DNA from 4 places in the Azospirillum agricola genome. Region 3 is predicted to be linked to each of the others. Evidence: predicted binding sites of a transcription regulator. Region 3 holds the regulator's gene; each other region holds the start of a gene.
What was found. Region 3 encodes PhoB, which activates phosphate uptake and scavenging genes when phosphate is short. Its sites were predicted from a motif close to TNTCATAAAACTGTCA; they were not measured.
Positions count from the first base shown of each region.

Region 1 (7,740 bases), 550 kb from region 3:
CAGGCGGTGGCCCGCCTGCTGCTCGACCGGCCCGATCTGGTGGCCGGAAAGTCGGTGCTGGATTTCGCCGCTGGAACCGGAATCGTCGGCATCGCGGCGATGAAGGCGGGCGCGGCGCGGGTGCAGGCCTGCGACATCGACCGCTTCGCCCTGGCCGCCATCGCGGCGAACGCCGAAGCCAACGGGGTGGACATCAAGGCGGTCAGCGTCGATCTCGTCGGGCGCGAGCTGCCGGGCATCGACGTCGTGCTGGCCGGCGACGTCTGCTATGAGAAGCCGATGGCGGAGCGGGTGACGGCGTGGCTGCGTGGGGTGGCGGCGACCGGCACGCTGGTGGTGCTGGGCGATCCCGGCCGCGCCTACGTCCCGACCAGCGGGCTGGAGCGGGTGGCGACCTACACGGTGCCGACCTCGCTGGAGCTGGAGGACCGCGAGACGCGCGAGACGACGATCTGGCGGCTGCTGGCGGAGTGACAAGGCCCCTGCCCCCTTGACGCCCATGCCTCCACGGGGAACCTTACGCGCCCTCGAAGAGCCCTGACGGAAGCCCATCCCATGCCCTACACCTCGTTGCGCGATTTCATGGACCGGCTGGAGAAGGCGGGGCGGCTGGTGGTGGTGAAGGAGCCGGTCTCCACCCATCTGGAGATGACCGAGATCCAGACCCGCCTGCTCGCCGAGGGCGGCCCGGCGGTGCTGTTCGAGAACGTCGTCAAGGCCGACGGCACGCGCTCCGAGATGCCGGTGCTGGTCAACCTGTTCGGCACGGTGGAGCGGGTCGCCTGGGGCATGGACCGCGAGCCGCACCAGCTCCGCGCGGTCGGCGAGACGCTGGCCTTCCTCAAGCAGCCGGAGCCGCCCGGTGGTTTCCGCGAGGCGATGGAGCTGATCCCGCTCGCCAAGACCGTGATGTCGATGAAGCCCAAGACCGTCGGCTCCGCCCCCTGCCAGGAGGTGGTGCTGACCGGCGACCGGATCGACCTCGGCCGCCTGCCGGTGCAGGGCTGCTGGCCGGGCGAGCCGGCCCCGCTCATCACCTGGCCGCTGGTGGTCACCAAGGGGCCGACCGGCAAGCGTGAGGACGACTTCAACCTCGGCATCTACCGCATGCAGATGCTGGGCAAGAACAAGACCATCATGCGCTGGCTGAAGCACCGCGGCGGCGCCCAGCACCACCACCGCTGGGCCGCCAGCGGCAAGCGCGAGCCGCTGCCCTGCGCGGTCGTGCTCGGCGCAGACCCCGGCACCATCCTCGCCGCCGTGACGCCGGTCCCCGACACCCTGTCGGAGTACCAGTTCGCCGGGCTGCTGCGCGGCAAGAAGGTCGAGCTGGTCGATTGCAAGACCGTGCCGCTGAAGGTCCCCGCCCAGGCCGAGATCGTGCTGGAGGGCCATGTCAGCCTCGACGAGTACGCCGACGAGGGGCCCTACGGCGACCACACCGGCTACTACAACTCGGTCGAGTCCTTCCCGGTCTTCACCGTTACCGCCATGACGATGCGGCGCAACCCGATCTACCTCTCCACCTTCACCGGCCGGCCGCCCGACGAGCCCTCGGTGCTGGGCGAGGCGCTGAACGAGGTGTTCATCCCGCTGCTGATCCAGCAGTTCCCGGAGATCGTCGATTTCTGGCTCCCGCCGGAGGGATGCTCCTACCGCATCGCCGTGGTCAGCATGAAGAAGGCCTATCCGGGCCATGCCAAGCGGGTGATGATGGGCGTCTGGTCCTTCCTGCGCCAGTTCATGTACACGAAATGGGTGATCGTCGTGGACGACGACATCGACGCGCGCAGCTGGAAGGACGTGATGTGGGCGATGTCGACCCGCATGGACCCGGCGCGCGACATCACGGTGATCGAAGGCACGCCGATCGACTATCTCGACTTCGCCAGTCCCGAGTCGGGCCTCGGCGGCAAGGTCGGGCTCGACGCCACCAACAAATGGCCGCCCGAGACCAAGCGCGAGTGGGGCCAGAAGATCGCCATGGACCAGGAGGTCGTCGAGCGGGTCAGCCGCAAATGGGACCTCTACGGCCTGCCCGGCAGCGGCACGCCGATCTGGAAGTGAGCGGCGGATCGTTCTTTCATCGACAACAATCCATCGCCGAAAGAGCGGATTATCGCGATCAGGGAAACGCGTAATCTCCTCGTCAGACGAACCGCCCACCAACGGGCTCACCTGAGACGAGGAGATCACGATCATGAGCAACACCGCCGCCAACGGCATCGACAGCCGCACCGCCCCCTACGCCGCGCTGGTCCTGCGAGTCGGCCTCGGCCTGCTGTTCCTGGCCCACGGCCTGCTGCTGAAGGTGCTGACCTTCGGCTTCGCCGGCACCGTCGGCTTCTTCGAGAGCCTGGGATATCCCGGCTTCTTCGCCTATCTGGTCATCCTCGGCGAGATCGGCGGCGGCCTGTTGCTGATCGCCGGCGCGTACACCCGCTGGATTTCGCTCGCCCTGCTGCCGATCATGATCGGCGCCACCCTCCAGCATGTCGGCAACGGCTGGCTGTTCACCGCGCCGAACGGCGGCTGGGAGTTCCCCGCCTTCTGGACCGCGCTGCTGGCGGTGCAGGCCCTGCTGGGCGACGGCGCCTTCGCGGTGAAGGTCCCGGCCCTGACCGCTGGCTCGACCGCCGCCGGCCGTTCGCAGACGGCCTGACCGACCGCGAACACAACCCAAGCGGAACGGGGGAGGGGCAGAACGCCTCTTCCCCGTTCCGCGTCGGCGCCCCATTTGCTAGACAGGACGGAGACCAACCGGAGTTCCTGATGCCCGTTTCGCCGAACGACCAGCCCGAGGTCCTGAACCTGCTGGATGACCTGATCGCCAAGGCCCGCGCCGCCGGGGCGGACGCCGCCGACGCCGTTCTCTTCGACAGCGCGTCCGTGTCGCTCAGCCAGCGCCTCGGCAAGCCGGAGAAGCTGGAGCGGTCGGAGTCGGGCGATCTCGGCCTGCGGGTCTTCATCGGCAAGCGCCAGGCCATCGTCTCCTCCACCGACCGCAGCGCCACGGCGTTAGCCGAACTGGTGGAGCGCGCCGTCGCCATGGCCCGTGTCGTCCCGGAGGATCCCTTCACCGGCCTCGCCGATCCCGAACAGCTCGCCACCAGCCTGCCGACGCTCGACATCCTCGACCCCGACGAGCCGGCGACCGACATCCTGATCGAGCGCGCCCGCCGGGCCGAGGAGGCGGCGCTGGCGGTGGCCGGCGTCACCAACTCCGAGGGCGCCGACGCCGGCTGGAGCCGCTCGACCATCGCCATCGCCGCCTCGAACGGCTTCGCCGGCAGCTACGGCGTGTCGCGCCAGTCGCTGTCGGTGTCGGTGCTGGCCGGGACCGGCACGGGCATGGAGCGCGACTACGACTACGACAGCAAGGTCTACGGCAGCGACCTGCGCGACGCCGGGGAGATCGGCCGCGAGGCCGGGGAGCGGGCGGTCCGCCGCCTGAACCCGCGCCGCATGAAGAGCGGACGCTTCCCGGTGGTGTTCGACCCGCGCGCCTCGCGCGGGCTGCTCGGCCATCTGACCGGCGCCATCAGCGGGCCGAGCATCGCGCGCGGCACCAGCTTCCTGAAGGACAAGATGGGCGAGCGCATCTTCGCCGAAGGCATCACCATCGTCGACGACCCGCACGTCAAGCGCGGCCTGCGCTCCCGCCCCTTCGACGCCGAGGGCGTGGCGGTCAGCCGCCGCACCCTGATCGAGGACGGGCGGCTGACGACCTGGCTGCTCGACCTGCGCTCCGCCCGCCAGCTCGGGCTCCAGACGACCGGCCACGCCGCGCGCGGCACCTCCGGCCCGCCCGGCCCGGCCCCGGCCAACGTCTACATGACCGCCGGCACGCGCAGCCGCGCCGACATCCTGGGCGAGATCGAGGAGGGCTTCTACGTCACCGACCTGATGGGCATGGGCGTCAACGGCGTGACCGGCGACTACAGCCGGGGGGCCGGCGGCTTTTGGATCGAGAAGGGCCAGATCGCCTTCCCCGTCAACGAGATGACCATCGCCGGCAACCTCAAGGAGATGTTCCTGAACATCGAGGCCGCCGACGATCTGGAGCTGCGCTTCGGCATGGACGCGCCGACCGTGCGCATCGACGGCATGACCATCGCCGGACTGTAAACCCCCGGCATCCATGCCCCCACCCCGGCCCTCCCCCGCTTCGCAGCGGGGGTTAGGGTGGGGCAAAAATACTCAAGGCACCAGCACCGGCAGGGTCCAGCCGGCCAGCGCGATCTCCGCCGGCAGACGCGCCACGACGTCGCCGTCGCCCTGCACCGCGTCATCCGCCGGCCCCTCGATCACCACCCGCCGCGCCGTCGCCACCCGGTAATCCGGGAAACGATGCAGCCGCCCGGCGGTGACGCCCCAGACATAGCGCAGCGCGTTCCACCGTCCGCCCTTCGGGAACAGGCAGACATGCAGCTCCGGCTCGGTCAGCCGGGCGTCGGGCGCGCAGACGAAGCGCCCGCCGTAGAAATGCCCCTTGGCGACGATCACCGCCGCCACCTCCTCCGCCGCACCGCCGTCCAGCGCCACGCGGTAGCGGTGGTCCGGCCGCACCGCCAGTTGCACCAGCGTTTCCGCCACATAGGCGCCCTTGCCGACCAAGCGCTTCAGCCTCGTGTCGACGCGCTCGACCACCCGCGCGTCAAGCCCGACTCCGGCCATCATCGAAAAGACCCGTCCGTTGGCGACCGCCGGGTGAATCTCCGCCGTCCGGCCGCCGGCCAGCACTCGCGCGATCCCCTCCGCATCGGCCGGCAAGCCCAGTTCGCCGGCCAGCACGTTGGCGGTCCCCATCGCCACGATGCCGAGCGGCACCGGCCGGCCGGCGGCGGCATGGACCGCCAGCCCGTTGATCACCTCGTTGATGGTGCCGTCGCCGCCGGCCGCCACCACCGCGTCGACGCTGCCCGGCTCGACCGCGCGGGCGAAGGCCTCGGCGTCGTCGCGCCCGCCGGTGGAGCGCACCAGCACGGCGGCACCGTGCGCGCCCTCCAGCCGCTCGACCACCGCGCGCAGCCGGCGCGCGCGCCGGCCGCCGGCGACCGGGTTGTGGATCACCAGAAGCCGCCGCGCCGTCGCCGGCCGACCGAGCACACCCACCCCATCGACTGAATCCAACAACGATTCGCTCCCGTACGGCGGCGCGCAGGCGCCCTTTGTTGCAGCAACGTGACGATTCCGCGAAGAACAGATTTCAGAAATCGGACAGTTTTGTTTTTCACTGGGACAAATCAATTCCGTCCCAGATGTGGGAACCCCCAGGCATTGTCAAGACAATCGATTGCGATTATACCCGCTTCGTCTTTGAAAGACTCTGTGACGACCTGTGTCATGGCGACGACGGAGCGGATGATGGACGGCGCATACGCGGGCGGCGCGATCCTGGGCGGCGCAATTCCGGACGAGGCGGCTCCGGACGAGCCGCCGGCGGCCAAACGCTACCGCAGCATCTGGATCTCCGACGTTCATCTGGGAACGCGCGGCTGCCAGGCAGAACTTCTGCTCGATTTTCTCAAGCACAACGAGTCCGACCATCTGTTCCTGGTCGGCGACATCGTCGACGGCTGGCGGCTGAAGAAGACCTGGTACTGGCCGCAGGCGCACAACGACGTCGTGCAGAAGATCCTGCGCCGGGCGCGCAAGGGCGTCGAGGTTTATTACATCCCCGGCAACCACGACGAGGCGGCGCGCGACTATGTCGGCCTCCAGTTCGGCGGCGTGCATGTGGTGGACGAATGGATCCACACCACCGCCGACGGCCGCCGCCTGCTGATCACCCACGGCGACCGCTTCGACGCGGTGGTGCGCTACGCCAAGTGGCTGGCCCTGCTGGGCGACCACGCCTACGTCGTGCTGCTCCAGGTCAACACGGCCTTCAACTGGGCGCGGCGCAAGCTCGGTTTCCGCTACTGGTCGCTGTCGGCCTACCTGAAGCACAAGGCCAAGACCGCCGTCGAGTTCATCGGCAAGTACGAGGAAGCTCTGGGCGAGGAGGCGCGGCGCCGCAAGGTCGATGGCGTCGTCTGCGGCCACATCCACACCGCCGAAATGCGCGACATCGAAGGAATCCTCTATTGCAACGACGGCGATTGGGTCGAGTCCTGCACCGCCTTGGTCGAGCACGACAGCGGGGCACTGGAGATCATCCACTGGGCGGACGCCATGGCGCGGCGCAGCACCGCACCGAAGGCCCTGCCGGATACGGCAGCGAAGGCCCTGACGAAGGCGGCGGCGAAGGCGGCGGCGTGAACATCCTGATCGTCAGCGACGCGTGGCACCCCCAGGTCAACGGAGTCGTCCGCACCATCGGCACCGTCCGCCAGGAACTGGAGGCCATGGGCCACAGCGTCGAGGTGATCGGTCCCGACCGTTTCCGCACCCTGCCGATGCCGACATACCCGGAGATCCGGCTGGCCATCGGCGCCAGGCGGCGGCTGTGGGCGATGATCGAGGCGATGCGCCCCGACTGCATCCACATCGCCACCGAGGGGCCGCTGGGTTTCGCCGCCCGCTCCTACTGCCTGAAGCACGGCAAGCCCTTCACCACCGCCTACCACACGCGCTTCCCCGAATATCTGCGCGACCGCGCGCCGGTTCCGCTGGCGCTGTCCTACGCGGTGGTCCGCCGCTTCCACAAGCCGTCCTCGGCGGTGATGGTGGCGACCCAGACCATCGAGGACGCGCTGACCGGGCGCGGTTTCGCCAACATCCGGCGCTGGACGCGCGGCGTCGACACCACCCTGTTCCGCCCGCGCGACAAGGCGTTCCTCGACCTGCCCCGCCCGGTGTCGCTGTATGTCGGCCGCGTCGCCGTGGAGAAGAACCTGGAGGAGTTCCTCAGGCTCGACCTTCCCGGCACCAAGCTGGTGGTCGGCGACGGCCCGGCCCGCGAGGAACTCCAGCGCAAATACCCGGATGTTCACTGGGTCGGCGCCAAGCACGGCGAGGAACTGGCGCAGCACTACGCGGCGGCCGACGTCTTCGTCTTCCCGTCGCGCACCGACACCTTCGGGCTGGTTCTGCTGGAGGCGCTGGCCTCGGGTGTGCCGGTGGCCGCCTACCCGGTGCCGGGGCCGCTCGACGTGGTGAACGGCTCGGGCGCCGGCTGCCTCGACGAGGATCTCAAGCGCGCGGTGGAGACGGCGCTGACCATCCCGGCGGAGATCTGCCGCGACTACGCGCTCGGCTATTCCTGGCGCCGCTCGGCCGAGCAGTTCCTCTCCAACCTGCGGCCGTTTTCCTGAAAGGCGACGGCCTTCACTCAACCGGGCCGTCACCGCCCGGCGCGAGCCGGAGCGCATGATCCCGCACATCGGCCGGCCACCCCGCCATGTGCCGTTCCAGCCCGGCGCGGTCGCCGGCGAACAGGGCGCGCGACGCCTCCTCGAAGCCGGGCCGGTCGCCGGCCATCGCCGACAGGAATCGGTAGGCCGCCTCCCGCCGCCCGCGCGTCCGGGTCTGGCCGCCGTCGCGCCGCGACGCCTCCTCGACCAGCTTGCGCAGAGCCACCGAGGCGCCGCCTGGCTGCGCCGCCAGCCAGCCCCAATGGCGGGGCAGCAGAGTCACCTCGCGCGCGACCACCCCCAGCCGGGGCCGCCCCCGCCCGCGCGGCGCGTCCGGCGCTCCCTCCGCCGGCCCAGCCCCTGCCGCCGGGGCCGCCGGTTCGGACAGGCGCGCGAGAATGTCGGCCTCGCCGCCGCGCAGATCGAGATCGACCACGCGGCC
Region 1 covers NZ_JAIFZR010000005.1:410,077-417,816, forward strand. The annotation lists gene JN22_RS16805 (class I SAM-dependent methyltransferase) at 1-474, shown strand, start outside; gene JN22_RS16810 (UbiD family decarboxylase) at 556-2,067, shown strand; gene JN22_RS16815 (DoxX family protein) at 2,201-2,662, shown strand; gene JN22_RS16820 (TldD/PmbA family protein) at 2,773-4,128, shown strand; gene JN22_RS16825 (diacylglycerol/lipid kinase family protein) at 4,201-5,133, opposite strand; gene JN22_RS16830 (UDP-2,3-diacylglucosamine diphosphatase) at 5,347-6,264, shown strand; gene JN22_RS16835 (glycosyltransferase family 4 protein) at 6,261-7,259, shown strand; gene JN22_RS16840 (DUF2239 family protein) at 7,273-7,740, opposite strand, start outside.
Region 1: the regulator PhoB is predicted to act here: its motif matches at 5,208-5,223, upstream of JN22_RS16825 (diacylglycerol/lipid kinase family protein).

Region 2 (7,740 bases), on a different contig from region 3:
TTTTCCAAGTCAAAACTTGACATATTATCCCGCAACCAATAAACCAAGAACGCACTTGGAAATCTAGCCGTTCGGCCTGCCCGAGTCCATGGGGCATGGTTTGCGGACCGCTCTATGGATCGGTCCATGGCCGGACGGCTTCACGGTAAGGAGGAAACGATGACCGCTGCGTTCGTTCTGCCCGACCTGCCCTACGCCCCGGACGCGCTCGGGCCGGCGATGTCGCTGGAAACCATGACGCTGCATCACGGCAAGCACCACGCGGCCTATGTCGCCAAGCTCAACGAGCTGGTGCCCGGCTCGGCCTTCGCCGGGCTGCCGCTCGACGCGCTCGTCCAGAAATCCTTCGCCGACAAAGCGTCGCCGGCCATCTTCAACAACGCCGGCCAGCACTGGAACCACATCCATTTCTGGAGCTGGATGAAGCCGAACGGCGGCGGATCGGTGCCCGGCGCGCTGGAGACGCGCCTGATCGACAGCTTCGGCTCGGTCGCCGCCTTCAAGGACGGCTTCGTGAAGGAAGGGGTCGCCCAGTTCGGCTCCGGCTGGGTCTGGCTCACCGAGGAGGCGGATGGGCGGCTGGCCCTGATGCGCACGCCGAACGGCGAGAACCCGTTGGCGCACGGCCGGCACGCGCTGCTGGGCTGCGACGTCTGGGAACACGCCTATTACGTCGACTACCGCAACCGGCGTCCCGACTATCTCGCCGCCTTCCTGGACCAGCTCGTCGATTGGGACGCCGTCGCCTCGCGCCTGGGGCAGGCCCCGGCCGCCTGAGCCCGGCGAAGCGCCCGGCACGAGGTCTCCGAAGCCGGACGGTGTGTCGCACCCTGCGGCCATGGAAAGCCCGGCCGGGCTGTGCCACCCTCGCGCCGCCGCTCAGCCGCCAGCCACGGCGGGGGCGGCGGAGCGGCCCGGCGGCTTCCACTCGCCGAGGAAAGCACGCAGGGGCTCTGCGAAAGGGTGCGCCATGGAATATGACGTGATCGTGGTCGGCGGCGGTCCGACGGGTTTGGCCTTCGCGCGGTCGCTCGCCGGCAGCGGCCTGCGGCTGGCGGTGGTGGAGCGGCAGCCGCTGGACACGCTGGCCGATCCCGCGCCGGACGGGCGGGAAATCGCGCTCACCCACCGCTCGGTCGGCATCCTCGGCGACCTCGGCGCCTGGGCGCGGCTCGACCCCGCCGACATCGCGCCGTTGCGCGAGGCGCGGGTGCTCAACGGATCGTCGCGCTTCGCCCTGACCTTCGGCGGGACGGGGAGCGGCGCGGACAGGCTGGGGCAACTCGTCTCCAACCACCGCATCCGCCGCGCGCTGTTCCAGACGACCGAGGGGCAGGACGGCCTGACGCTGCTCGCCGGCCAGACCGTGACGGACGTCCGCACCGACCGGGACCGCGCCATGGTCCGCCTGTCGGACGGGCGGAGCCTGACGGCGCGGCTGCTCGTGGCATCGGATTCACGCCTTTCGGAGGTTCGCGACCGGCTCGGCATCGGGGCGTCGATCAACCGGCTCGGCCAGTCGATGATGGTCTGCCGCGTCGCCCATGACGGCGACCATGGCGGCGTCGCGACCGAATGGTTCGAGCATGGGCACACGATCGCCATGCTGCCGCTCAACGGCCGGATGTCCTCGGCGGTGCTGACGCTGCCGTCCGCCGCCATGCGGCAGATCGCCAGCCTCGATCCCGAGGCGCTCGGCGCCGAGATCACCCGGCGCTATCGCGGCCGGCTGGGAGCGATGCGCCCGGTGGAGGAGCCGCGCGTCTATCCGCTCGTCACCACCTACGCCAACCATTTCGCCGCCACCCGCGCCGCCCTGATCGGCGACACCGCGGTGGGGATGCATCCCGTCACCGCGCACGGCTTCAATTTCGGCCTCCAGGGGCAGGCGACGCTCGCCCGCCTCGTCCGCGAGGCGGCGGCGAAGGGGCGGGACATCGCGGCGCCCCTGCTGCTCCGCCGCTACGAGATGACCCACCGGCTGGCGACGCGGCCGCTCTACACCGCCACCGCCCTCCTCGTCGGTCTCTACACCAACGACCGCCCGCCCATGGCCCTCGCCCGCCACGCGGCCCTGCGCGCCGCCGCGCACCTGCCGCTGGTGCGCAGCACGGTGACCCGGATGCTGATGCAGCACTGACGGCGAGGCTTCGCCCTCCGCGTCACTCCGGAACGAGGGCGGCGGCCTCGCGGTCGCGCGCGTCGGCGCTTTGGGAAAGCCCCGCCCTCACGGCCACCCGGTCCTCGGCGCCGCGGTTCTGGCTCATCTTGCGCTTGGCCTCAATCCGGGCGATCGGCATCCGCACCCCGACGATCCCGCGCAGTTGCGCGGCGATGAAGTCGGGCGGCGCGTCGCCGACCGCCCATGGCTGCGGCCGCGCACCCTCGTGGTGGTCGGTCAACCGCGCGACGACGGCGAGCAGCCGGTCGGCGTCCTCGAAGAACTCGACCGGGCCGTGGGCATGGACCGTCACGTAGTTCCAGGTCGGAACCACCTTGCCGTCCCGGCTCTTGCCCACGTACCAGGACGGGGTGACGTAGGCGTCCGGCCCCATGAAGATCGCCAGCCCATCACCGGCCGGCGGCTCCCTCCATTGCGGATTGGCCTTCGCCACATGCCCGTAGAGCGTGCCCCACTCCCCCTCGCCCGCGTCGAGGAACAGGGGCAGCGGCGTGCACATCAATCCCCCGGCCGTGGCCGTGACCAGATTGGCGAGCCGGGCGGCGCGCATCGTCTCGTGGATGGCGGACCGGTCGGTCTCGCGGAAAGCCGGGGGTGTGTGCATTCGGGCCTCCTTGACGGGTTGGAGTATCCCTGAAAACCGGCCCGTCCGAAACAGCGGGATCGGCGCGCCGAGGGAGAAGGATGCGCCGGCAATCGCAGCCCGGCCGCTCCCGATCGGCAAACAGCGCGGATCAAGCTGGGCCGGTTACATCAAGCTGTCACGCAAACGCTCTACCATCGGTGCCAGACACGGGGGGTTGGCCGCCCCTCCGCCATCCCGACATGGCCGGCATCCGTCGCGGACGGCGCCGCGCCCGAACCGCTGGAAAGCCAGAATGTCCGATCTGTCCAATCCCTCCCGCCGGAAGGCCCTGCAACTGCTGGCCGGCGCGCCGATGCTGCCGCTCGCCGCCTCCCCGCTGCTGGCCGGGTTCGGCAGCGCCGCCATCGCCGCCACCCCGGCGGCGGGCGCGCGCTTCGCCTCCGCCTCCTTCACCGGCATGGCCGCCCCGACGCTGAGCAACCCCGCCGCCATGGCGACCACCACCGTGGGTTCCAGCCTCTCCGTGAGCTTGAGCGACGGCAGCACGCAGACCTTCAAGCTGGCCTACGAACCCTTCTTCATCACCGGCGACATGGTGTCCGACGGCAAGGGCGGCACCATCCTGGCCGGCGGCTACGTCGACATCGACGGCAAGCCGATCATCGACCGGTCGGTGCCCGGCAAGGAGCGGCAGATCTTCTCCGATTCGCCGGACGGCACCTCGCTGCTGGCGCTGCCCAACGCGACGGTTCCCGGCATCAAGGGCAAGGCGGTCTTCGCCGTCGTGCAGTTCGAATACACCACCAGCAACCAGGCCGGCGCCGACACCTACGGCACGCTGCCCTCGCCGATCGCCGTGCTGACGCTCGACCAGGATCAGACCACCGGCAAGCTGACGCTGGTCCAGTACCACAACGTCGACACCTCGAAGGTCCATGGGTTGTGGATCACCTGCGGCGCCAGCCTGTCGCCGTGGAACACCCACCTGTCCAGCGAGGAGTACGAGCCGGACGCCGCCTTCATCGAATCGAACAAGCAGTTCAAGGCCTACAGCGCCAACCTCTACGGCGACGAGACCAAGGCCAACCCCTACCATTACGGGCACCTGCCCGAGGTGACGGTCAACCCGGACGGCACCGGCTCGGTGAAGAAGCACTTCTGCATGGGCCGCATCTCGCACGAGCTGATCCAGGTGATGCCGGACAACCGCACGGCGCTGATGGGCGACGACGCGACGAACAGCGGCCTGTTCCTGTTCGTCGCCGACCGCGAGAAGGATCTGTCGTCGGGCACGCTCTACGTCGCCAGGATCGGCGAGGGCTTCTCGATCGACCCGGCCGCCGCCGGCGCCGCGCTGTCCTGGATCAAGCTCGGCCACGCCACCAGCGCCGAGATCGAGGAGATGGCCGGCAAGCTGAAGCCCGCCGACATCATGACCGTGCTGAAGGAGGATCCCAAGGACGACTCCTTCACCAGGATCTTCTTCAACGGCGCGGCCAACTGGGTGAAGCTGAAGCCCGGCATGGAGAAGGCGGCCGCCTTCCTGGAAACCCACCGCTACGCCTACCTGATGGGCGGCAGCATGGGCTTCACGAAGATGGAAGGCACCACCGTCAACATCAAGGACAAGGTCGCCTACTCCGCCCTCCAGAACATCGTCGATTCGATGGTCAAGGGTGGCAAGGGCTGGAACGCCGCCAGCGGCATCGCGCTGGAGAAGCCGCTGGTCGCCGGCGGCATCATGGCCCACGATCTGGCCGGCGGCCAGAAGGACCAGACCGGTGCCGCGATCGACAGCGAGTGGGTGCCGGTGCGCACCAAGGCCCTGCTGGTCGGCGAGGACATCCCGGCCGACGCGCTGGGCAACCTGGCCAACCCGGACAGGATCGGCAACCCGGACAACCTGAAATTCTCGGAAAAGCTGCGCACGCTGTTCATCGGCGAGGACAGCGGCAGCCACGTCAACAACTTCCTGTGGGCCTACAACGTCGACACCAAGGCGCTGTCGCGCCTGATGTCGATCCCAGCCGGCGGCGAGTCGACCGGCCTGCACGCGGTCGACGAGCTGAACGGCTGGACCTACATCATGAGCAACTTCCAGCACGCCGGCGATTGGGGCAAGACGCTGCACAGCAAGGTGCAGGCGACGCTCGATCCGCTGGTCCGGGCGAACTACAAGGACCGGTTCGGGGCCGCCGTCGGCTACCTGACCGCCGAGACCACCAGCGTCCAACTGTCGAAGGCCTGACCCTTGGCGAATCCCCTCTCCCCTCGTGGGAGAGGGGATTCGCCTTGCCTTCATCAGCGCCCTACCGCCGGATCGCCACGCCCACCGCGCGGCCGACCGCCGACGGGATGACCGAGCCGTGGGTCTCCCCGGCGAAGGACACGAACTCCACGGCCGGGCCGCGCGGCGCCAGGGCGGCCAGCCGCCCGGCCAGCTCGCGGGCGTTCTCGACCATGCGGGCCGCCCGGCGCCGCTCCTCGACAGCCGGATCCGCGGCCGGGCCGGAGGGCGAAACCAGCTCATGCTCGCCGACCGTCACCAGCAGGCTGCGCGTCGCGGCGTCGGCCGGCAGGGCGGCGGTGAAGCGGCGCTCCGATTCCAGCACGGCCCTGCCATGCCACCAGATCGACGGGCTGGCGGCGACGTAGCGCTGGAAGCCGCCGGAGCGCGTGAACAGCGCGTGCAGCACGCACAACCCGCCATAGGAATGGCCGAACAGCGTCTGGCGGGCGCGGTCGATGCGGAAGCGCCGCTCGATCTCCGGCTTCAGCTCGTTCTCGATGAAGGCAAGGAAGGCGTCGGCGCCCCCGGTCCCCTCCGGCGCCCCGGCGGCCGGTGGCGTGTAGTCCCGCGCCCGCCGCGCCAGATCGAACGGCTTGTCGGTCGGGTAGCCGATGGCGACCACCACGGCGGGGGGCGGCGCCATCGCGGCACCGCGCGCCCCGGTCACCCGCATCGCCTCCACGGCGGTGCCGAAGACGCTGTTGCCGTCGAGCAGATACAACACCGGGAAGCCTTCGGGCGGCGCTTCCACCTCCGGCCAGGCCACGAAGACGCGGTGGGGCCGCGCCGGATCGCCGCCGGCCAGCCGGTCCCACTGGGCCGTGCGGGACAGCGTCACCGCCGCCTCCGTCGCCGGCTCCATTCCCGTTTCCGGGGCGGCGCGGGCCGGAATCCCCGCCAGGGACAGGCCCGCCGCCGTGGCCGCCATCATCCGGCGCCGCGTCGGCGCGGGATCACTCATCATTTTCAACGCACTCCTGCCAGCACCATCAGCGCTTGCCCAAAATAGCAAGCGGTGGCGCCGGAGCAACGCGCGACCTTCATTTCCGGCGATCTTCTCAGATTTTTCCCGGATCGCCCGCCGCCGCGTCTCCGGCGCGGGCGAGGATGCGGCGTGCCTTGCGGGCCACCGCCTCGTCGATCATGCGGCCATCGACCACGCCGACCCCCTTGGCGCTCTCGACCAGGATTCGACGGGCCTGGGCGACGGCCTCCGCGTTCGGGGTCAGCGCGGCGTTGATCGCGGCAACCTGCCCCGGATGGATCGCCGCCTTGGCGCCGAAGCCGAGCGCCAGCGCGGCCTGCGTCTCGCGCGCCAGCCCCTCGGCGTCGTTCAGGGCGAAGAATGGGGAATCCACCGCCTCGATCCCCGCCAGCGCGGCGGCGTTGACCAGCCGGGAGCGCGCCGCCAACAGCGGCTCCCAGGCCGTGGCGCAGCCGAGGTCGGCCGACAAATCGGCGGCGCCGAAGAACAGCGCGGTCAGGCGCGGCGAGGCCTGGGCGATGGCTTCCACCGCCGCGACGCCGCGCGCGGATTCGATCAGCGCGACCAGCGGCAGCGGGCAGCCGGCGCCGCTCAGCAGCGCGTCGATCCAGCGGACCATCTCGGCGGATTCGGTCTTCGGCAGGATCAGGACGTCCGGCCGGACCGGTGAACGCGCCAGCGCCAGCAGATCCTCCAGCCCGTCCAGCGTCACCGGGGCGTTGACGCGCAGCGCCCGCTGGATCGGCCGGGCCGGCGCCGTCGCCAGCGCCTCCAGGGCCAGCCGGCGGGCCGCCGCCTTGTCGACCGGGGCGACGGCGTCCTCCAGGTCGATGATCAGCACGTCGGCCCCGGCTTCCGCCGCGCGGGCGAAACGCTCCGGCCGGGTGGCCGGGGTGAACAGCCAGCTGCGGCGCGGCACCGGGGCCGTGGTGACCGCGCTCATGGCGCCACCAGGATTTCGGCGGTCATGGCGACCCGGCCATCGGGATCGAGCGCCCAGGCCTCCACCAGCTCTTCCCCGTCGCCGGCCCGGCGGGCGGCGTGCAGGGTGAAGGGCCGGGTGTCGAACAGCGGCCGGCGGGCGCGGAAGCGGAAGCCGGCCGGACGCCGCCCCCCGGCGTTGCGCAGGAACAGATCCATCAGCAGGGTCGCGGTCAGCGGCCCGTGCACGATCAGCCCCGGATAGCCCTCGACCTCGCGGCAATAGGGGCGGTCGTAATGGATGCGGTGGCCGTTGAAGGTCAGCGCCGAATAGCGGAACAGCAGCACCGGATCGGGGGTGACGGTGCGGCTCCAGTCGGGCGCCGGCATCGCCTCGGCGGCGGCGGGCGGCGGAACCGCCTCGCCCGGCTTGGCGGCCTCGCGGTAGGCGATGTCGTGGCGCTCGCGCACCGCGACGCCGGCCTCGGTGGCGATCTCGTGCAGAACCTTGACGAACACCATGTCGCCGGAGCGGCCGGCCTTGTGCTCCACCGATTCGATGGTGGAAGTGCGGCGCAGGCTCGCCCCCACCGGGATCGGGGCGAGGAAGCGCAGGTCGCCGCCGGCCCACATGCGGCGCGGCAAAGGCACCGGCGGCAGGAAACCGCCCTTGCGCGGGTGGCCGTCCTCGGCGATGGCGTGCTGCGGCGCGCGCGGCAGGAAATAGAGCCAGTGGCCGAGCGGCGGCACCTCCCCCGCCGGCCAGGGCGGAGTGT
Region 2 covers NZ_JAIFZR010000001.1:302,898-310,637, forward strand. The annotation lists gene JN22_RS01230 (helix-turn-helix transcriptional regulator) at 1-23, opposite strand, end outside; gene JN22_RS01235 (superoxide dismutase) at 160-777, shown strand; gene ubiM (5-demethoxyubiquinol-8 5-hydroxylase UbiM) at 971-2,140, shown strand; gene JN22_RS01245 (FMN-binding negative transcriptional regulator) at 2,163-2,786, opposite strand; gene JN22_RS01250 (PhoX family protein) at 3,061-5,016, shown strand; gene JN22_RS01255 (alpha/beta hydrolase) at 5,078-6,022, opposite strand; gene ripC (itaconate degradation C-C-lyase RipC) at 6,117-6,986, opposite strand; gene JN22_RS01265 (FAS1-like dehydratase domain-containing protein) at 6,983-7,740, opposite strand, start outside.
Region 2: the regulator PhoB is predicted to act here: its motif matches at 2,931-2,946, upstream of JN22_RS01250 (PhoX family protein).

Region 3 (7,740 bases):
GGCACGGCGCTCGGCGTCTGGATCTTCGCGATCCTCCAGCGGCTCGGCCAGATCGACATCGCCATCACCCTGTCCTACGTCTTCTTCCTCGGCACCATCGGCGGCATGATGCTGGTGGAGAGCAGCCGCGCCCTCATCCGGCGCCGCGCCCCCACCGCAAGGCGCGGCAAGCTGCACCGCCACATCTGGCTGCACGGCCTGCCCTTCAAGATGCGGTTCCAGCGCTCCAAGCTCTACATCTCGGCGCTGCTGCCGGCGGGGATCGGGCTGGTCGGCGGCATGCTGGTGGCGATCATGGGCATCGGCGGCGGCTTCCTGCTGGTGCCGGCGATGATCTATCTGCTGAACATGCCGGCGGGTCTGGTGGCCGGCACCTCGCTGTTCCAGATCATCTTCACCACCGCCGCCGCCACCCTGTTGCAGGCCGCCACCAACCAGACGGTCGACGCCATGCTGGCCCTGCTGCTGCTGATCGGCGGCGTCACCGGCGCCCAGTCCGGCACCAAGATGGGAAGCCGGCTGCGCGGCGAGCAGGCCCGGCTGCTGCTGTCCTGCATCGTCGTCGCGGTGGCGCTGAAGCTGGCCTGGGATCTCTTCGCCCGGCCGGAGGATCTCTTCACCCTGACCTCGGGAATGACGTGATGGTTTCGCTGTCGAAACGTCGTCTGGTCCAGGGGGCGGCGGCGCTGGGCGGGCTGCTGCTGGGCGGCACGCTGGCGGCCACCGTGTGGGCCCAGCAGCTCGTCGCCGACCTGTCGAGCCACCTGATCGCCATCACCACCGGCTTCACCGGAACCGAGGTCGTGCTGTTCGGCACCACCGACGGGGCGGGCGACGTCGCCATCGTCGTCACCGGCCCGCGCGTGCCCGCCACCGTCCGCCGCAAGGAGCGGATCGCCGGCATGTGGATCAACACCGACAGCGTGCGCTTCGAGCAGGTCCCCAGCTTCTACACGGTGGCGACCAGCCGGCCGCTCGACCAGCTCGTCGGTCGCCCGGTGCTGGAGCGCCACCAGATCGGCCTGCCGCAGCTCCAGCTCGGCCCGCGCGAGACGCTGGAGCCCGACGAGCTGGCGGCCTTCCGCGCCGCCCTGATCCGCAACAAGCAGCGCGCCGGCCTCTACGCCCTGACCTTCGGGCAGGTCGCCTTCCTGGGCGACCGGCTGTTCCGCACCAACATCTATTTTCCAGCCAACGTCCCGACGGGGTTGTACAATGTCGAGGCGCTGCTGATCCGCAACGGCGAGGTGGTGAGCGCCCAGACCACGCCGCTGGTGGTGTCGAAGATCGGCTTCAGCGCCGAACTCTACGACATCGCCCGCCACCGTCCGGTCGTCTACGGGGTGGCCGCGGTGGTCGGCGCGGTCGCGGCCGGCTGGGCGGCGGGCGCCGCCTTCCGCCGCGTGTGAACGACAAAAGAACCAAGGGGGGTTGAGATGACCGAGACGACCGAAACCTCGCCGCCGACCTCGCCGCCGCCGGTGCGCATCTTCCTGGTCGTCGTCGACGACAGCCCGGAGCTGAAGGTGGCGCTGCGCTACGCCTGCCTGCGCGCCCGCAAGTCGGGCGGCAAGGTGGCCCTGCTGACCGTGCTGGAGCAGGGCGAGATGCAGCATTGGCTGGCGGTGGAGAACCTGATCCGCGAGGAGCAGCGCAACGAGGCCGAGCTGATGCTCCAGAAGCTGGCCCGCGAGGTCAACCAGCTCACCGGCACCCTGCCGGCGCTCTACGTCCGCGAGGGCAACCCGCACGAGGAGGTGCTGGCCCTGATCGCCGAGGAGCCGAGCATCTCCATCCTGGTGCTGGCCGCCGGCACCGACCCGGAGGGGCCGGGGCCGCTGGTGTCCTACTACACCGGGCGGGGGCTGGGAAAGCTGCGCATCCCGCTGACCATCGTGCCGGGCGGCCTGAGCAACGATGCGCTGGACGCGATCACGTAAGGATGGGAGGCGGGGTTTCCCGCCGCCCCTCACACCGTCTTGGTGTCGAGCGCGTAGCCGGCCGACCGCACGGTGCGGATCAGGTCCAGCTCGGTCTCCTCGTTCATCGCCTTGCGCAGGCGGCGGATGTGGACGTCGACGGTGCGCGGCTCGACATAGACGTCGTGGCCCCACACCAGATCGAGAAGCTGCTCGCGCGAGAAGACCCGCCCCGGATGCTGCATGAAATGGCGCAGCAGGCGGAATTCGGTCGGGCCGAGATGCACGTCGCGGCCGTTGCGCCGCACGCGGTGGGCCGCCAGATCCATCGTCACGTCGGCGAACTGGAGCGTTTCGTCGGTCATCCCCGGCGAGGCGCGGCGCAGCACCGCGCGCATGCGGGCGACCAGCTCGGTCGGTGAGAAGGGCTTGGTGATGTAGTCGTCGGCGCCGGAGTTCAGACCGCGCACCCGGTCGCCCTCTTCCCCGCGCGCCGTCAGCATGATGATCGGGATGTCGCGGGTCTTGGCGTTGCGGCGGAGCTGGCGGCAGACCTCCAGCCCGCTCATCAGCGGCAGCATCCAGTCGAGCAGGACGATGTGCGGGGTCTGCTCCCCGGCCAGCAGCAGGGCTTCCTCGCCGTCGGTGGCGGTGGCGACGCGGAAACCCTCTTTTTCCAGATTGTACTTCAGCAGGGTAACGATGTCGGCCTCGTCCTCGACGACGAGGGCGAGCGGCTTCAACGCCGCGTTCATGGTGGCTCCGTTCACTGCGCGCGGCTCGACATTACCCAGCATCTTCGCTTCCTTCAACACGACAACTTCAAGTCCGCCTGGAACGCCCTCTCCCGCCCCGGGAGAAGGAGGGGACCCACGGAGCGGGGAGGGTGAGGGGCTATCGGTGGCATGGATCGAACCGCACGCCCGATCGCCCCTCACCCTTCCCACCGCTTCGCGGTGGGCCCCGAGGTCGCTCGCAAGTCTCGCGACCGCGCGCCACCTACGATCGCCTTCGGCGCTCGTCCGGCCTGCGGCCGTCGACTCTGCGCCCTCTCCCGGGGCGGGAGAGGGACACGCAAAGAATCAGCCGTAGCGGCCGGTGATGTAGCCCTGGGTGCGCTCGTCGCGCGGGTTGGTGAAGATCTCCTCGGTGTCGTCGCACTCCACCATGTCGCCCAGATGGAAGAAGGCGGTCTTCTGCGAGACGCGGGCCGCCTGCTGCATGTTGTGGGTGACGATGACGATGGTGAAGTTCTCGCGCAGCTCGTCGATCAGTTCCTCGATGTGGGCGGTCGCGATGGGGTCGAGCGCCGAGCAGGGCTCGTCCATCAGGATCACCTCGGGGCTGACGGCGATGGCGCGGGCGATGCACAGGCGCTGCTGCTGGCCGCCGGACAGGCCGGTGCCGGGCTCGCGCAGGCGGTCCTTCACCTCGTTCCACAGGCCGGCGCGCTGGAGCGACTTCTCGACCACCTCGTCCAGCTCGTCGCGGCCCGACGCCATGCCGTGGATGCGCGGGCCGTAGGCGATGTTGTCGTAGATCGACTTGGGGAAGGGGTTCGGCTTCTGGAACACCATGCCGACGCGGGCGCGGAGCTGCACGGCGTCGATCGACTTGCCGTAGATGTCCTCGCCGTCGAGCGCGATCAGTCCCTCGACCCGGCAGTTCTCGATGGTGTCGTTCATCCGGTTGAGACAGCGCAGGAAGGTCGACTTGCCGCAGCCCGACGGGCCGATCAGCGCCAGCACCTTGTTTTCCTGAATCTCGACGTTGATGCCCTTCAGCGCCTGCTTGGCCCCGTAGAACACCTTGACGTCGCGGGCGATCATCTTGTTCGGCACGGCCGGGGCCGAGCGCACGGCGGCCGGGGCGCCGGTGTGGGTCTGGGTATGGACGCTCATGGCTTACCACCGCCTCTCGAATTTCTTGCGCAGGAAAACGGCCAACCCGTTCATCAGGATCAGGAAGCCGAGCAGGATCATGATCGCCGCCGAGGTGCGCTCCGTGAAGGCGCGCTCGGGACTGTCGGCCCACATGTAGATCTGCACCGGCAGCACGGTGGCGCTGTCGGTCCAGCCGTGCGGGATGTCGACGATGAAGGCGACCATGCCGATCATCAGCAGCGGCGCCGTCTCGCCGAGCGCGCGGGCCATGCCGATGATGGTGCCGGTCAGGATGCCGGGCATCGCCAGCGGCAGCACATGGTGCGTCACCGTCTGCAAGGGCGAGGCGCCGATGCCCAGCGCGGCCTCGCGGATCGAGGGCGGCACCGACTTGAGCGCGACGCGGGCCGAGATGATGATGACCGGCAGGGTCATCAGCGCCATCACCAGACCGCCGACCAGCGGCGCCGAGCGCGGCAGGCCGAAGAAGCCGAGGAACACCGCCAGGCCGAGCAGGCCGAAGATGATCGACGGCACGGCGGCGAGGTTGTTGATGTTGACCTCGATCAGGTCGGTCCACTTGTTCTTCGGCGCGAACTCCTCCAGGTAGACCGCCGCGGCGATGCCGATGGGAACCGACAGCGACATGGTGACCAGCAGCGTCAGCAGCGAGCCGACGATGGCGCCCCAGATGCCCGCCTGCTCGGCCTCGCGGCTGTCGCCGGCGCTGAACAGGGTGGTGTTGAAGCTCTGCACCAGCGCGCCCTTGGCGACCAGCGCGTCGACCGCGGCGATCTTGGCGTCGTTCAGCCGGCGCTCGGACTCCGGCCCGCTGCGGGTGAAGTAGCCCTTCACGAACTGGTCGACCTCGTCGTCCGCGCGCACCCAGACGGTCCGGGTGGTGCCGACGATCGACGGGTCGCGCGTCACCATCGCTTCCAGCTCATAGGGCGCGCCCGACGACAGCAGCTCGTTCAGCGTGCGGCGCGCACTGCGCTCGGTGATCTCCGGGAACTGCGCGTAGAGCCCCTGGCGCAGGATGGCGGTGTAGTTGCGCTCCTCGACCTGCGCCTTGTCGAAGGCCACCTCGACGCGGACCTGGGCCTGCCAGAAGGCGGTGTAGCCCTTGGTGACGATCGAGCTGAGCAGGACCACCAGCATCAGCGAGGCGATGGCGATGGCGGCGATGCCGGCGATCTTGAAGTTCCGCTCGGCGGCGTAGCGGGCGCGCAGCCGGCGGGCAAAGGCCTCGCTCTGGTAATGGGATTTGGCGGCGGTGACGGACATGGCCCGCGTATCCTGTTGCACGAGATCAGTCATATTTCTCTCGATACTTCTGGACCACCCGCAGGGCGACCATGTTGAGGGAGAGCGTGACGAGGAACAGCACGAGGCCGAGGCCGAAGGCCGACAGCGTCTTGGGGCTGTCGAACTCCTGGTCGCCGACCAGCAGCGTGGCGATCTGCGTCGTCACCGTGGTGACCGCCTCCAGCGGGTTGGCCGTCAGGTTGGCGGTGAGGCCGGCGGCCATCGTCACGATCATCGTCTCGCCGATGGCGCGGCTGACCGCCAGCATCACCGCGGCGACGATGCCGGGCAGGGCGGCGGGCAGCACGACCTGGCGGATCGTCTCCGACTTGGTGGCGCCCAGGCCGTAGGAGCCGTCGCGCAGGGACTGCGGCACCGCGTTGATGACGTCGTCCGACAGCGAGCTGACGAAGGGGATGATCATCACGCCCATGACGATGCCGGCCGACAGCGCCGATTCCGAGCTGACGTCGAGGCCGAGATTCTGACCCATTGTGCGCACGAAGGGCGCCATGGTCAGGGCGGCGAAGAAGCCGTAGACCACGGTCGGGATGCCGGCCAGAATTTCCAGGATCGGCTTCAGCCAGGTGCGGACAGTCGGGTTGGCGTATTCCGACATGTAGATGGCGGACATCAGCCCGATCGGCACGGCGACGACCATGGCGATCACGGTGATCAGCAGCGTGCCGGCGAACAGCGGGATGGCGCCGAAGGAGCCCGACGAGCCGACCTGGTCGGCGCGCATCGCCATCTGCGGGCTCCAGTGGGTGCCGAACAGGAACTCCAGCGGCGACACGGCGGAGAAGAAGCGCAGCGCCTCGAACAGCAGCGACAGCACGATGCCGACGGTGGTCAGGATGGCGACCATCGAGCAGACGATCAGCGCGATGCTGACGACCCGCTCCACCCGGTTGCGGGCGCGGAGATCCGGGCCGATGTGCTGGCGCCCGTAGGCCAGCCCGAGCGCCGCGAGGCTGGCGCCGATGACCAGCAGGCTCCAGCCGCTGATGGCGTGCAGCGCGTTGTAGTGCTTGGCGGCGGCGGCGACGTCGGGGTCGGACTCGCGGCCCGTCGAGATGCCGTGGGCGATGTTGAGGATGTCGGCCTTGAGCAGGCTGAGGCTCTGGGTGTCGCCCGTCGTCAGGCGCGCGGGCAGGGAGGCCAGGACCATCTGCATGATCAGCCAGCCTTCCGACGCGGTCCACAGCACGAACAGGAACAGGGCCGGCAGGCCGGCCCACAGCGCGACGTAGAAGCCATGATAGGAGGGGACGGAATGAAGCTCGACGACGCGCCCGCCAACGGAGGCGGCCGCCCGCGTCCGGCCCATCTGGAAGCCGATCACGGTGAGCAGGGCCAATATCAGGACAAGAACGGTGATCTGCATGCGGAACCGCCGGGGCCAGGGCGAAGGTCGGGGGCGAGGACAATGCCCGCTTCGATACGGCGGGCGGCGGCCCCGATCAAGGCCGCCGCCCGCGCGTCACGGCAGGATCAGAGCTGCAACGGCGTCAGGTTCATGGCCGAGGTGCGGGCCGCGTCGCGGGCGTCCTTCGGCTCGGCGATCAGGCCCTTGTCGGACAGGTAGCCGTCGTCGCCGACCGCGCGCTCCGAGGTGTACTCGGCGATGAACTCGCGGATGCCGGGGATGACGCCGGCGTGCGCGTTCTTGACGTAGACGTAGAGCGGACGCGACAGCTCGTACTTGCCGCCGGCGACGTTCTGGGCGGTCAGCTCGACGCCGTCCATCTTGGCGGCCTGGAGCTTGTCGCGGTTCTGGTCGATGTAGCTGTAGCCGAACACGCCGAAGGCCGACGGGTTGGCGTTCAGCTTCTGGACGATCAGGTTGTCGTTCTCGCCGGCCTCGACGTAGCCGCCGTCTTCGCGGATGGTCATGCAGGCCTTCTCGAAGGCCTTGTCGTCGGTGACGATCTTCTTGACCTCGGGAACCTTCTTGCAGCCTTCGAGCATGGCCAGCTCGTTGAAGGTGTCGCGCGTGCCGGAGGTCGGGGGCGGGCCGAGCACCTCGATCTCGGCGTTCGGCAGCTTCGGATCGATGTCCGACCACTTCTTGTAGGGGTTGGCGACCATCTTGCCGTCGACCGGCACGTCCTTGGCCAGCGCCTTCCAGATGACGGCGGTGGTCAGCTCGATCACCGGGGCCTTCTTGGAGTAGGCCAGCGCGATGCCGTCGAAGCCGATCTTCAGCTCGGTGATCTGCGTGACGCCGTTGGCGGCGCACTGCTCGACTTCCGACTTCTTGATGCGGCGCGAGGCGTTGGCGATGTCCGGGTGGGCCGGGCCGACGCCGGCGCAGAACAGCTTCAGGCCGCCGCCGGTGCCGGTCGACTCGACGACCGGGGTCTTGAACTTGCCGCCCTTGCCGAAGGCCTCGGCGACGGCGGTGGTGAAGGGAAACACGGTCGAGGAGCCGACCGCGCGGATCTGGTCGCGCGACTGGGCCTGGACGGTGCCGGTGGCGGCGACGGACAGAGCCACGGCGGCGGCCGCGGTGAAGACGTGCTTCCTGGTGATCACGGGTAATCCCTCCGATGAACCGGTGGCCGATGGCCGGTGGAGTTGGGGCGCGGCCCGCTGGGCTGGCGCCGGGTTGCGGCCGGGTTCGTGCC
Region 3 covers NZ_JAIFZR010000005.1:956,346-964,085, forward strand. The annotation lists gene JN22_RS19465 (sulfite exporter TauE/SafE family protein) at 1-642, shown strand, start outside; gene JN22_RS19470 (TIGR02186 family protein) at 642-1,409, shown strand; gene JN22_RS19475 (universal stress protein) at 1,437-1,940, shown strand; gene phoB (phosphate regulon transcriptional regulator PhoB) at 1,970-2,674, opposite strand; gene pstB (phosphate ABC transporter ATP-binding protein PstB) at 3,002-3,820, opposite strand; gene pstA (phosphate ABC transporter permease PstA) at 3,824-5,122, opposite strand; gene pstC (phosphate ABC transporter permease subunit PstC) at 5,115-6,497, opposite strand; gene JN22_RS19500 (PstS family phosphate ABC transporter substrate-binding protein) at 6,605-7,645, opposite strand.

Region 4 (7,740 bases), 1.5 Mb from region 3:
GACGCTGGTCGATCAGCCGGATCAGCCCGTTCTGGCGCGTCACCCCGGTTTCCATCAGCCGCAGCGGGCCGAGCGGCAGGGTGACCTGCTCGCCGATGGCGCCGCGGTCGAGCGACACCAGCTCCAGGCTGCCGCCGCCGAGGTCGCCGACCAGCCCGTCGGCCTCCGGCGTGCCGGACAGCACGCCCATCGCCGAGAGCCGGGCCTCCTCCTCGCCGCTGATGACGCGGACGGTCAGGCCGGTCGACCGCTCCACCCGTTCGACGAAGGCGGCGCCGTCGCGGGCGTCGCGGACCGCCGCCGTGGCGATCACGTCCAGCCTCGCCACCCGCATGCCGGCGGCGAGGCGGGCGAAGCGCTCCAGCGCGGTCAGCCCCTGGGCAACGCCGTCCGGGTTGAGGTTGCCGGTCTTCTCCACCCCGCGCCCGAGGCCGCACAGCACCTTCTCGTTGAACAGCGCCAGCGGCGACCGGATCAGCCCGTCATAAACGACCAGCCGGATCGAGTTCGACCCGATGTCGATCACCGCGACCCGGCCGCCCGAGTTTCCAAGGGCCAAATCCCCGCCGGCGCCTTCGGCCGGTGAGACCGTGCGATTGTCCATCCCCATCGTCGTCGACTCCGTCACCCGAACCTCAGGACACCGTACGCAACATCAAACGCGGAGGCGTCTTTTTGTTGCTCAGGGCGCTTCCCCGGCCCGACAGGCTGGGGTTGGTCATGAAGTAATTGTGGACGCTGAAGGCGTCCGGACCAGCCTTGATGCGGTGGTACACGCCGTCGGGGCCGAGCTTCCAGGTGCTGGCGTCGTCCTTCAGGTTGGCGACCATGATCTGGTCGAGCACCTGCTCGTGCACGGTCGGATTCTCGATGGGGATCAGCGTCTCGATCCGGCGGTCGAGGTTGCGGGTCATCCAGTCGGCCGAGGAGATGAACAGCTTGGCCTGCGGGCTGGGCAGCCCGTGGCCGTTGCCGAAGCAGATCACCCGGCCATGCTCCAGGAAGCGTCCGACGATGCTGCGCACCCGGATGTTCTCCGACAGGCCCGGCACGCCCGGCCGCAGGCAGCAGATGCCGCGGATCACCATGTCGATCTGCACGCCGGCCTGCGACGCCTTGTAAAGCTGGTCGATGATGGTCGGATCGACCAGCGAGTTCAGCTTCACCCAGATGGCGGCCGGCCGCCCGGCGGCGGCGTGGGCCATCTCCGCCTGGATCAGCTCGGCCAGCCGCTGGCGCAGCGTGATCGGGGCGATGGCGATCTTCTCCAGCACCTTGGGCGTGGCGTAGCCGGTCATGAAGTTGAACATCACCGCCGCGTCGTGGCAGAGCGCCGGGTCGCAGGTGAAGAATGACAGGTCGGTGTAGATCTTGGCGGTGATCGGGTGGTAGTTGCCGGTCCCGAAATGCACGTAGCTGCGCAGCGCCTTCTTCTCGCGCCGCACCACCATCGACACCTTGGCGTGGGTCTTGAGATCGACGAAGCCGTAGACCACCTGGGCGCCGGCGCGTTCCAGGTCGCGGGCCCAGCGGATGTTGGCCTCCTCGTCGAAGCGGGCCTTCAGCTCGACCAGCGCGGTCACCGACTTGCCGGCCTCGGCCGCCTCGATCAGGGCGGCGACGATCGGGCTGTCCTTGCTGGTGCGGTAGAGCGTCTGCTTGATGGCGACGACCTGCGGGTCGCGCGCCGCCTGCCGGACGAACTGCACCACCACGTCGAAGCTCTCGTACGGGTGGTGGACCACCAGATCCTTGTGGCGGATCGCCGCGAAGCAGTCGCCGCCGAAGTCGCGGATGCGCTCGGGGAAGCGCGCGTTGAAGGGGCGGAAGACCAGATCCGGCCGCTCGTCGACGATCAGGTTCTTGGTGTCGGTCAGGCCGATCAGCCCGTCGAGGCTGAAGACGTCCTCGCTGACGACGTTCAGTTCATGCCGCAGGAACTCGCGCAGGTCGGCGGCCATGCCGCTGTCGGTCTCCAGCCGGATCACGCTGCCGCGCCGGCGGCGCTTCAGCGCCGTCTCGAAGGTGCGGACCAGATCCTCGGCCTCCTCCTCGATCTCGATCTCGCTGTCGCGCAGCACCCGGAAGACGCCGTTGCCCTTGACCTGGAACGGAGGGAACAGGCGGTCGATGAACAGCATCACCACCTTCTCCAGCTGGACGAAGCGGATGTCCGAGCCGGGCAGACGGATGAAGCGCTCGATCTGCGAGGGCAGCGGCACCAGCGCGTCGATGTGGCGCCCCTTCACCGGGTCGTGCAGCTGGAGCGCCAGCGAGAAGCCCAGGTTGGGCAGGAAGGGGAAGGGGTGGGCCGGATCGACGGCGATCGGCGTCAGGATCGGGAAGATGTCGTCGAGGAACTTGGCCTCCAGCCAGTCCTTCTCGCCCTCGGTCAGCTCGTCGGGGTCGGCGACGGTGATGTTGGCCTCGCGCAGGTCGCCCTTCAGCGAGCGCCACATCGCCTGCTGGCTCGCCATCAGCTCGACGATGCGCTGTTTCACCGCACTCAGCTGCTGGGCCGGGGTGAGGTTTTCCGGGCTGGGAGTCTTCACTCCGGCCGCCACCTGCCCCTTCAGGCCGGCGACTCGGACCATGTAGAACTCGTCCAGGTTGCTGGCCGAGATCGACAGGAACCGCAGCCGTTCCAACAGCGGGTGGTTCGGATTTTCAGCTTCGTCCAGGACCCGCTGGTTGAAGGCCAGCCACGACAGTTCGCGATTGATGAAGCGCTCCGGCGCGGTGGCTTCGATGCAGACCGTTTCGAGATCCTGGAGATTGGTCACGGCACCCTCTGAGGTTCGTCAGCCGCCCCCGCCCCGGACGGGCGAGGGGATGCAAAGATGGCGGACAAGTCTATCCCATCTGCGTTACGGTTTCAGGACTCCTGTTTCGGATAAGCCCCCCCTTGCGATGAAGACCCTGTTTCTCCTTCGCCACGCCAAATCCTCCTGGGACGCTCCGGGCCTGGGCGACCACGAGCGGCCGCTCGCCCCGCGCGGCGAGAAGGCGGCGACCCTGGTCGGCCGCCATCTCGCCGCCCACCACGCGCGCGTCGATCTGGTGCTGTGCTCCACCGCCGTCCGCGCCGTGGAGACCCGCAAGCGGGTGATGGCCGCCATGGGCGTGCCCTTCCCGCCGGTGGAGCATGAGCGCGGCCTCTATCTGTGCGGCGCCCGCACCCTGCTGGAGCGGCTGCGCGACGCGCCGGATTCGGCGACCGGGCTGATGCTGGTGGCCCACAACCCGGATCTGCACGATCTGGCGCAGGAGCTGGCCGGCGACGGCCCGGCCGAGCACCGCCACGCGCTCGCCGACAAATTCCCGACCGGCGCCTGCGCCGTGCTGGTGTTCGGGGCGATGCGCTGGCGCGACCTCGATCTCGGGGCCGGGCGGCTGGCGGATTTTGTGCAGCCGCGGAAACTCTCTTAACGCGGTGCGTCCTCTTGGGGTATCCACGGATCCGGCCGCCAACGTCCGGACCGGGAGGATTTGCCGTTTGCCCCAAGCCAAGCCCGACACGGCCGCCAACAGCCAGCCCGGCGGAACCGCCTTCCGCGAGGTCGAGCTGAAGCTTCACGTCGCCCCGGCGGATCTCGCCCGCGTGGCGGCCCTGCCCGCCGTCCGCGAGCTGGCCGACGGACCGGCGGTGGTCAGCCATCTGCGCACCGTCTATTTCGACACGCCCGACCTGCGGCTGTTCGCCAACGGGGTCGCCTTCCGGGTGCGGCGCGACGGCGACCGCTTCATCCAGACGCTGAAGACCGTGAACAGCGCCACGCCCGGCGATTCGGCGGCGGTCGCGGTGCGCCGGGAATGGGAATGGGTGGTGGCCGGCGAGACGCCGGACTTCACCGTTCTGGCGGCGGAGGGGGTGGCCGGTCTGGTCCCCGCCGACGCGCGCGACGCCCTGCGTCCGCTGTTCGTCACCGAGTTCCGCCGCACCGCCGTGATGGTCCGCCCCGACGCGGCGACCACCATCGAGCTGGCGGTGGACGAGGGCCGCGTCACCGCCGGCACCGCCAGCGTGCCGATCAGCGAGGTCGAGCTGGAGCTGAAGGCCGGCCGCGTCGCCCGGCTGTTCGACCTCGCGCTGCGCCTGCAACGCGCCGTGCCGATGCGCATCGGCACGGAGAGCAAGGCGGAGCTGGGCCTGCGGCTGGTCACCGGGCGCCTGCCGCCGCCGGTCGGCTCGGAGCCGCTCGGCCTGTCTCCCGTCACCACGGTGGCGGAGGCCTACCGTCACATCGTCCGCCACGCGCTGCGCCAGTTCCTCGCCAACGAAGCCTGCGCGCTGGCCGGCGGCGACGTCGAGGGGCTGCACCGCATGCGCGTCGCGCTGCGCCGGCTGCGCATCGCCCACCGGCTGTTCGCGCCGCTGATCGGGTCGGTCGAGGCCGACCGGCTGGTCGCCGAAAGCCGGGCGATGGCCAAGCAGCTCGGCCCGGCGCGCGGCTGGGACGTGCTGCTGACCGGGGTCATCGACCCGCTGTCGGCCAACCCCAAGGCGCCGCCGGGCCTGCCGATCCTCGCCGCCGCCGCCCGCAGCGCCGGCGCCGGACCGGCCCGCCAGGCGGTCGCCGCCATCCTCGCCCCGCACGGCACCACCACCGTTCTGGGACTGGCCGCCTGGCTGGAGGACGGGCGCTGGCTGGCCAACGCCGGCAAGGACAGCCGGGCGGCGCTCGACGCCCCGGTCACGTCCGTCGCCGGCCCCTGGCTGTCGGCCCGCCTCGCCAAGCTGGGCAAGCCGGCCAAGCTGCCCGACGAGCCGAAGGAGCGCGAGAAGCTGCGCCGCCGCCTGCGCACGCTGCGCTACGTCGCCGAGTTCTTCCGCGGCCTCTACCCGGAATCCGCCACCCTGCCCTTCCTGGCGGCGCTCGATTCGCTGCTGGCGGCCCACGACGCCGACCACGACGCGGCAACCGGCCGCAAGATGCTGGCCGCCCTGCCCGGCGCCGACCCGCGGACCGTGGCGGCGGCCGTCGCCTGGATCGACCGGCAGGCCGACAAGCGGCGCAAGGCGCTGCCCGAGCTGTGGAAACGTTTTCGAGACACGCCGGTTTTCTGGACCTGACCCGCGCGCGGCGCCGTTGGGAACCGCCTGTCCGCCGCCTATATCGTCCCATCGGCCGAAGCGGGCATCGAGGAACGGGCGTAGGCACTTCGAGCCCTTCTCCCCTCGTGGGAGAAGGGTTGGGATGAGGGGGATTCGCCGCAGGCGAAAGAGAGAGTTTGCTTTGCCCCCTCACCCCACCCCCTCTCCCTCGGGGGAGAGGGGCTTTCAAAGTGCATATGGCCCCCTCACCGCCCGCATGAAGCCGCTTTCCAACCGGATCGGCTTCGAGTAAAAGAACAACCCATGAACAAGTACATCAGCGTCCGCGGCGCGCGGGAACACAACCTGAAGAACGTCGATGTGGACCTGCCGCGCGACGAACTGATCGTCATCACCGGCCTGTCGGGGTCCGGCAAGTCGTCGCTGGCCTTCGACACCATCTACGCCGAGGGGCAGCGCCGCTACGTCGAGAGCCTGTCGGCCTACGCGCGCCAGTTCCTGGAGCTGATGCAGAAGCCCGACGTCGATTCGATCGAGGGGCTGTCGCCGGCCATATCGATCGAGCAGAAGACGACGTCGAAGAATCCGCGCTCCACCGTCGGCACGGTGACCGAGATCTACGACTACATGCGCCTGCTGTGGGCGCGGGTCGGCATCCCCTACTCGCCGGCGACCGGCCTGCCGATCGAAAGCCAGACGGTCAGCCAGATGGTCGACCGCATCATGGCGATGCCGGAGGGCACCCGCCTGCTGCTGCTGGCCCCCTTCGTGCGCGGCCGCAAGGGCGAGTACAAGAAGGAGATCCAGGATCTCCGCAAGCGCGGCTTCCAGCGCGTCCGCGTCGACGGCACCATGCACGAGATCGACGAGGTGCCGGCGCTCAACAAGAAGCTGAAGCACGACATCGAGGTGGTGGTCGACCGCATCGTGGTGCGCGAGGGGCTGGGCAACCGCCTGGCCGATTCGCTGGAGACCGCGCTGGGTCTGGCCGACGGCATCGTCTGGGTCGAGAACGCCGAGACCAACGAGCAGACCGTCTTCTCGCAGAAATTCGCCTGCCCGGTGTCCGGCTTCACGATTCCGGAGATCGAGCCGCGCCTGTTCTCCTTCAACAACCCGTTCGGCTCCTGCCCGGCCTGCGAGGGTCTGGGCAGCAAGATCTATTTCGACCCGATGCTGGTCGTCCCCGACGAGCGGCTGACGCTCGGCAAGGGCGCCATAGCACCCTGGGCCGGCTCGACCTCCAAATACTACGACCAGACGCTGGAGAGCATCGCCCAGCACTTCAACGTGTCGATGGGCACGCCGTGGGAAGAACTGCCGGAGACGGTCCGCCAGACCATCCTCTACGGGTCGGGCGGCACCGCCATCACCATGACCTACGACGACGGGCTGCGCAGCTACCAGACCAACAAGCCGTTCGAGGGCATCGTCACCAACCTGGAGCGCCGCTACCGGGAGACCGAGAGCGCCTGGATGCGCGACGAGCTGTCGAAGTACCAGTCCTCCCAGCCCTGCGAGGTCTGCAAGGGCGCCCGACTGAAGCCGGAGGCGCTGGCCGTCAAGGTGAACGGCCACCACATCTCGCAGGCGGCGGAAATGTCGATCTCCGACGCGGCGGCGTGGTTCGGCGGGCTGAACGAGCATCTGCGCCCGAAGGACCGCGAGATCGCCTATCGCATCCTGAAGGAGATCAACGAGCGGCTGGGTTTCCTCAACGCGGTCGGGCTGGAATACCTCACGCTCAGCCGCGGCTCCGGCACGCTCTCCGGCGGCGAGAGCCAGCGCATCCGCCTGGCCTCGCAGATCGGCTCCGGCCTGACCGGCGTGCTCTATGTGCTGGACGAGCCGTCGATCGGCCTGCACCAGCGCGACAACGACCGGCTGCTGGAGACGCTGAAGCGGCTGCGCGACATCGGCAACACCGTCGTCGTCGTCGAGCATGACGAGGACGCCATCCGCAGCGCCGACTATCTGGTCGACATGGGCCCCGGCGCCGGCCAGCACGGCGGCAACGTCATCGCCCAGGGCACGCCGGAGGAGGTCCAGAAGAACCCCGACAGCGTCACCGCCCAGTTCCTCAACGGCACCCGCTTCGTCCCCATCCCCGACGAGCGCCGCCCCGGCCATCCCGGCCAGTTCCTGGAGGTGACCGGCGCCCGCGCCAACAACCTGCGGAACGTTTCGACGAAGATTCCGCTCGGCACCTTCACCTGCGTGACCGGCGTGTCGGGCGGCGGCAAGTCCACCCTGATCATCGAGACTCTCTACAAGGCCGTCGCCCGCAAGCTGATGGGCGCCCGCGAGCACCCGGCCGAGCACGACACGGTGATGGGGCTGGAGCATCTCGACAAGGTGATCGACATCGACCAGTCGCCGATCGGCCGCACCCCGCGCTCGAACCCGGCGACCTACACCGGGGCCTTCACGCCGATGCGCGACTGGTTCGCCGGCCTGCCGGAGGCCAAGGCGCGCGGCTACGGCCCCGGCCGCTTCTCCTTCAACGTCAAGGGCGGGCGCTGCGAGGCGTGCCAGGGCGACGGCGTCATCAAGATCGAGATGCACTTCCTGCCCGACGTCTACGTGACCTGCGACGTCTGCCACGGCAAGCGCTACAACCGCGAGACGCTGGAGGTCACCTACCGCGACAAGACCATCGCCGACGTGCTCGACATGACGGTCGA
Region 4 covers NZ_JAIFZR010000005.1:2,465,695-2,473,434, forward strand. The annotation lists gene ppx (exopolyphosphatase) at 1-604, opposite strand, end outside; gene JN22_RS26705 (RNA degradosome polyphosphate kinase) at 636-2,783, opposite strand; gene JN22_RS26710 (SixA phosphatase family protein) at 2,911-3,429, shown strand; gene JN22_RS26715 (CYTH and CHAD domain-containing protein) at 3,497-5,074, shown strand; gene uvrA (excinuclease ABC subunit UvrA) at 5,360-7,740, shown strand, end outside.
Region 4: the regulator PhoB is predicted to act here: its motif matches at 2,868-2,883, upstream of JN22_RS26705 (RNA degradosome polyphosphate kinase).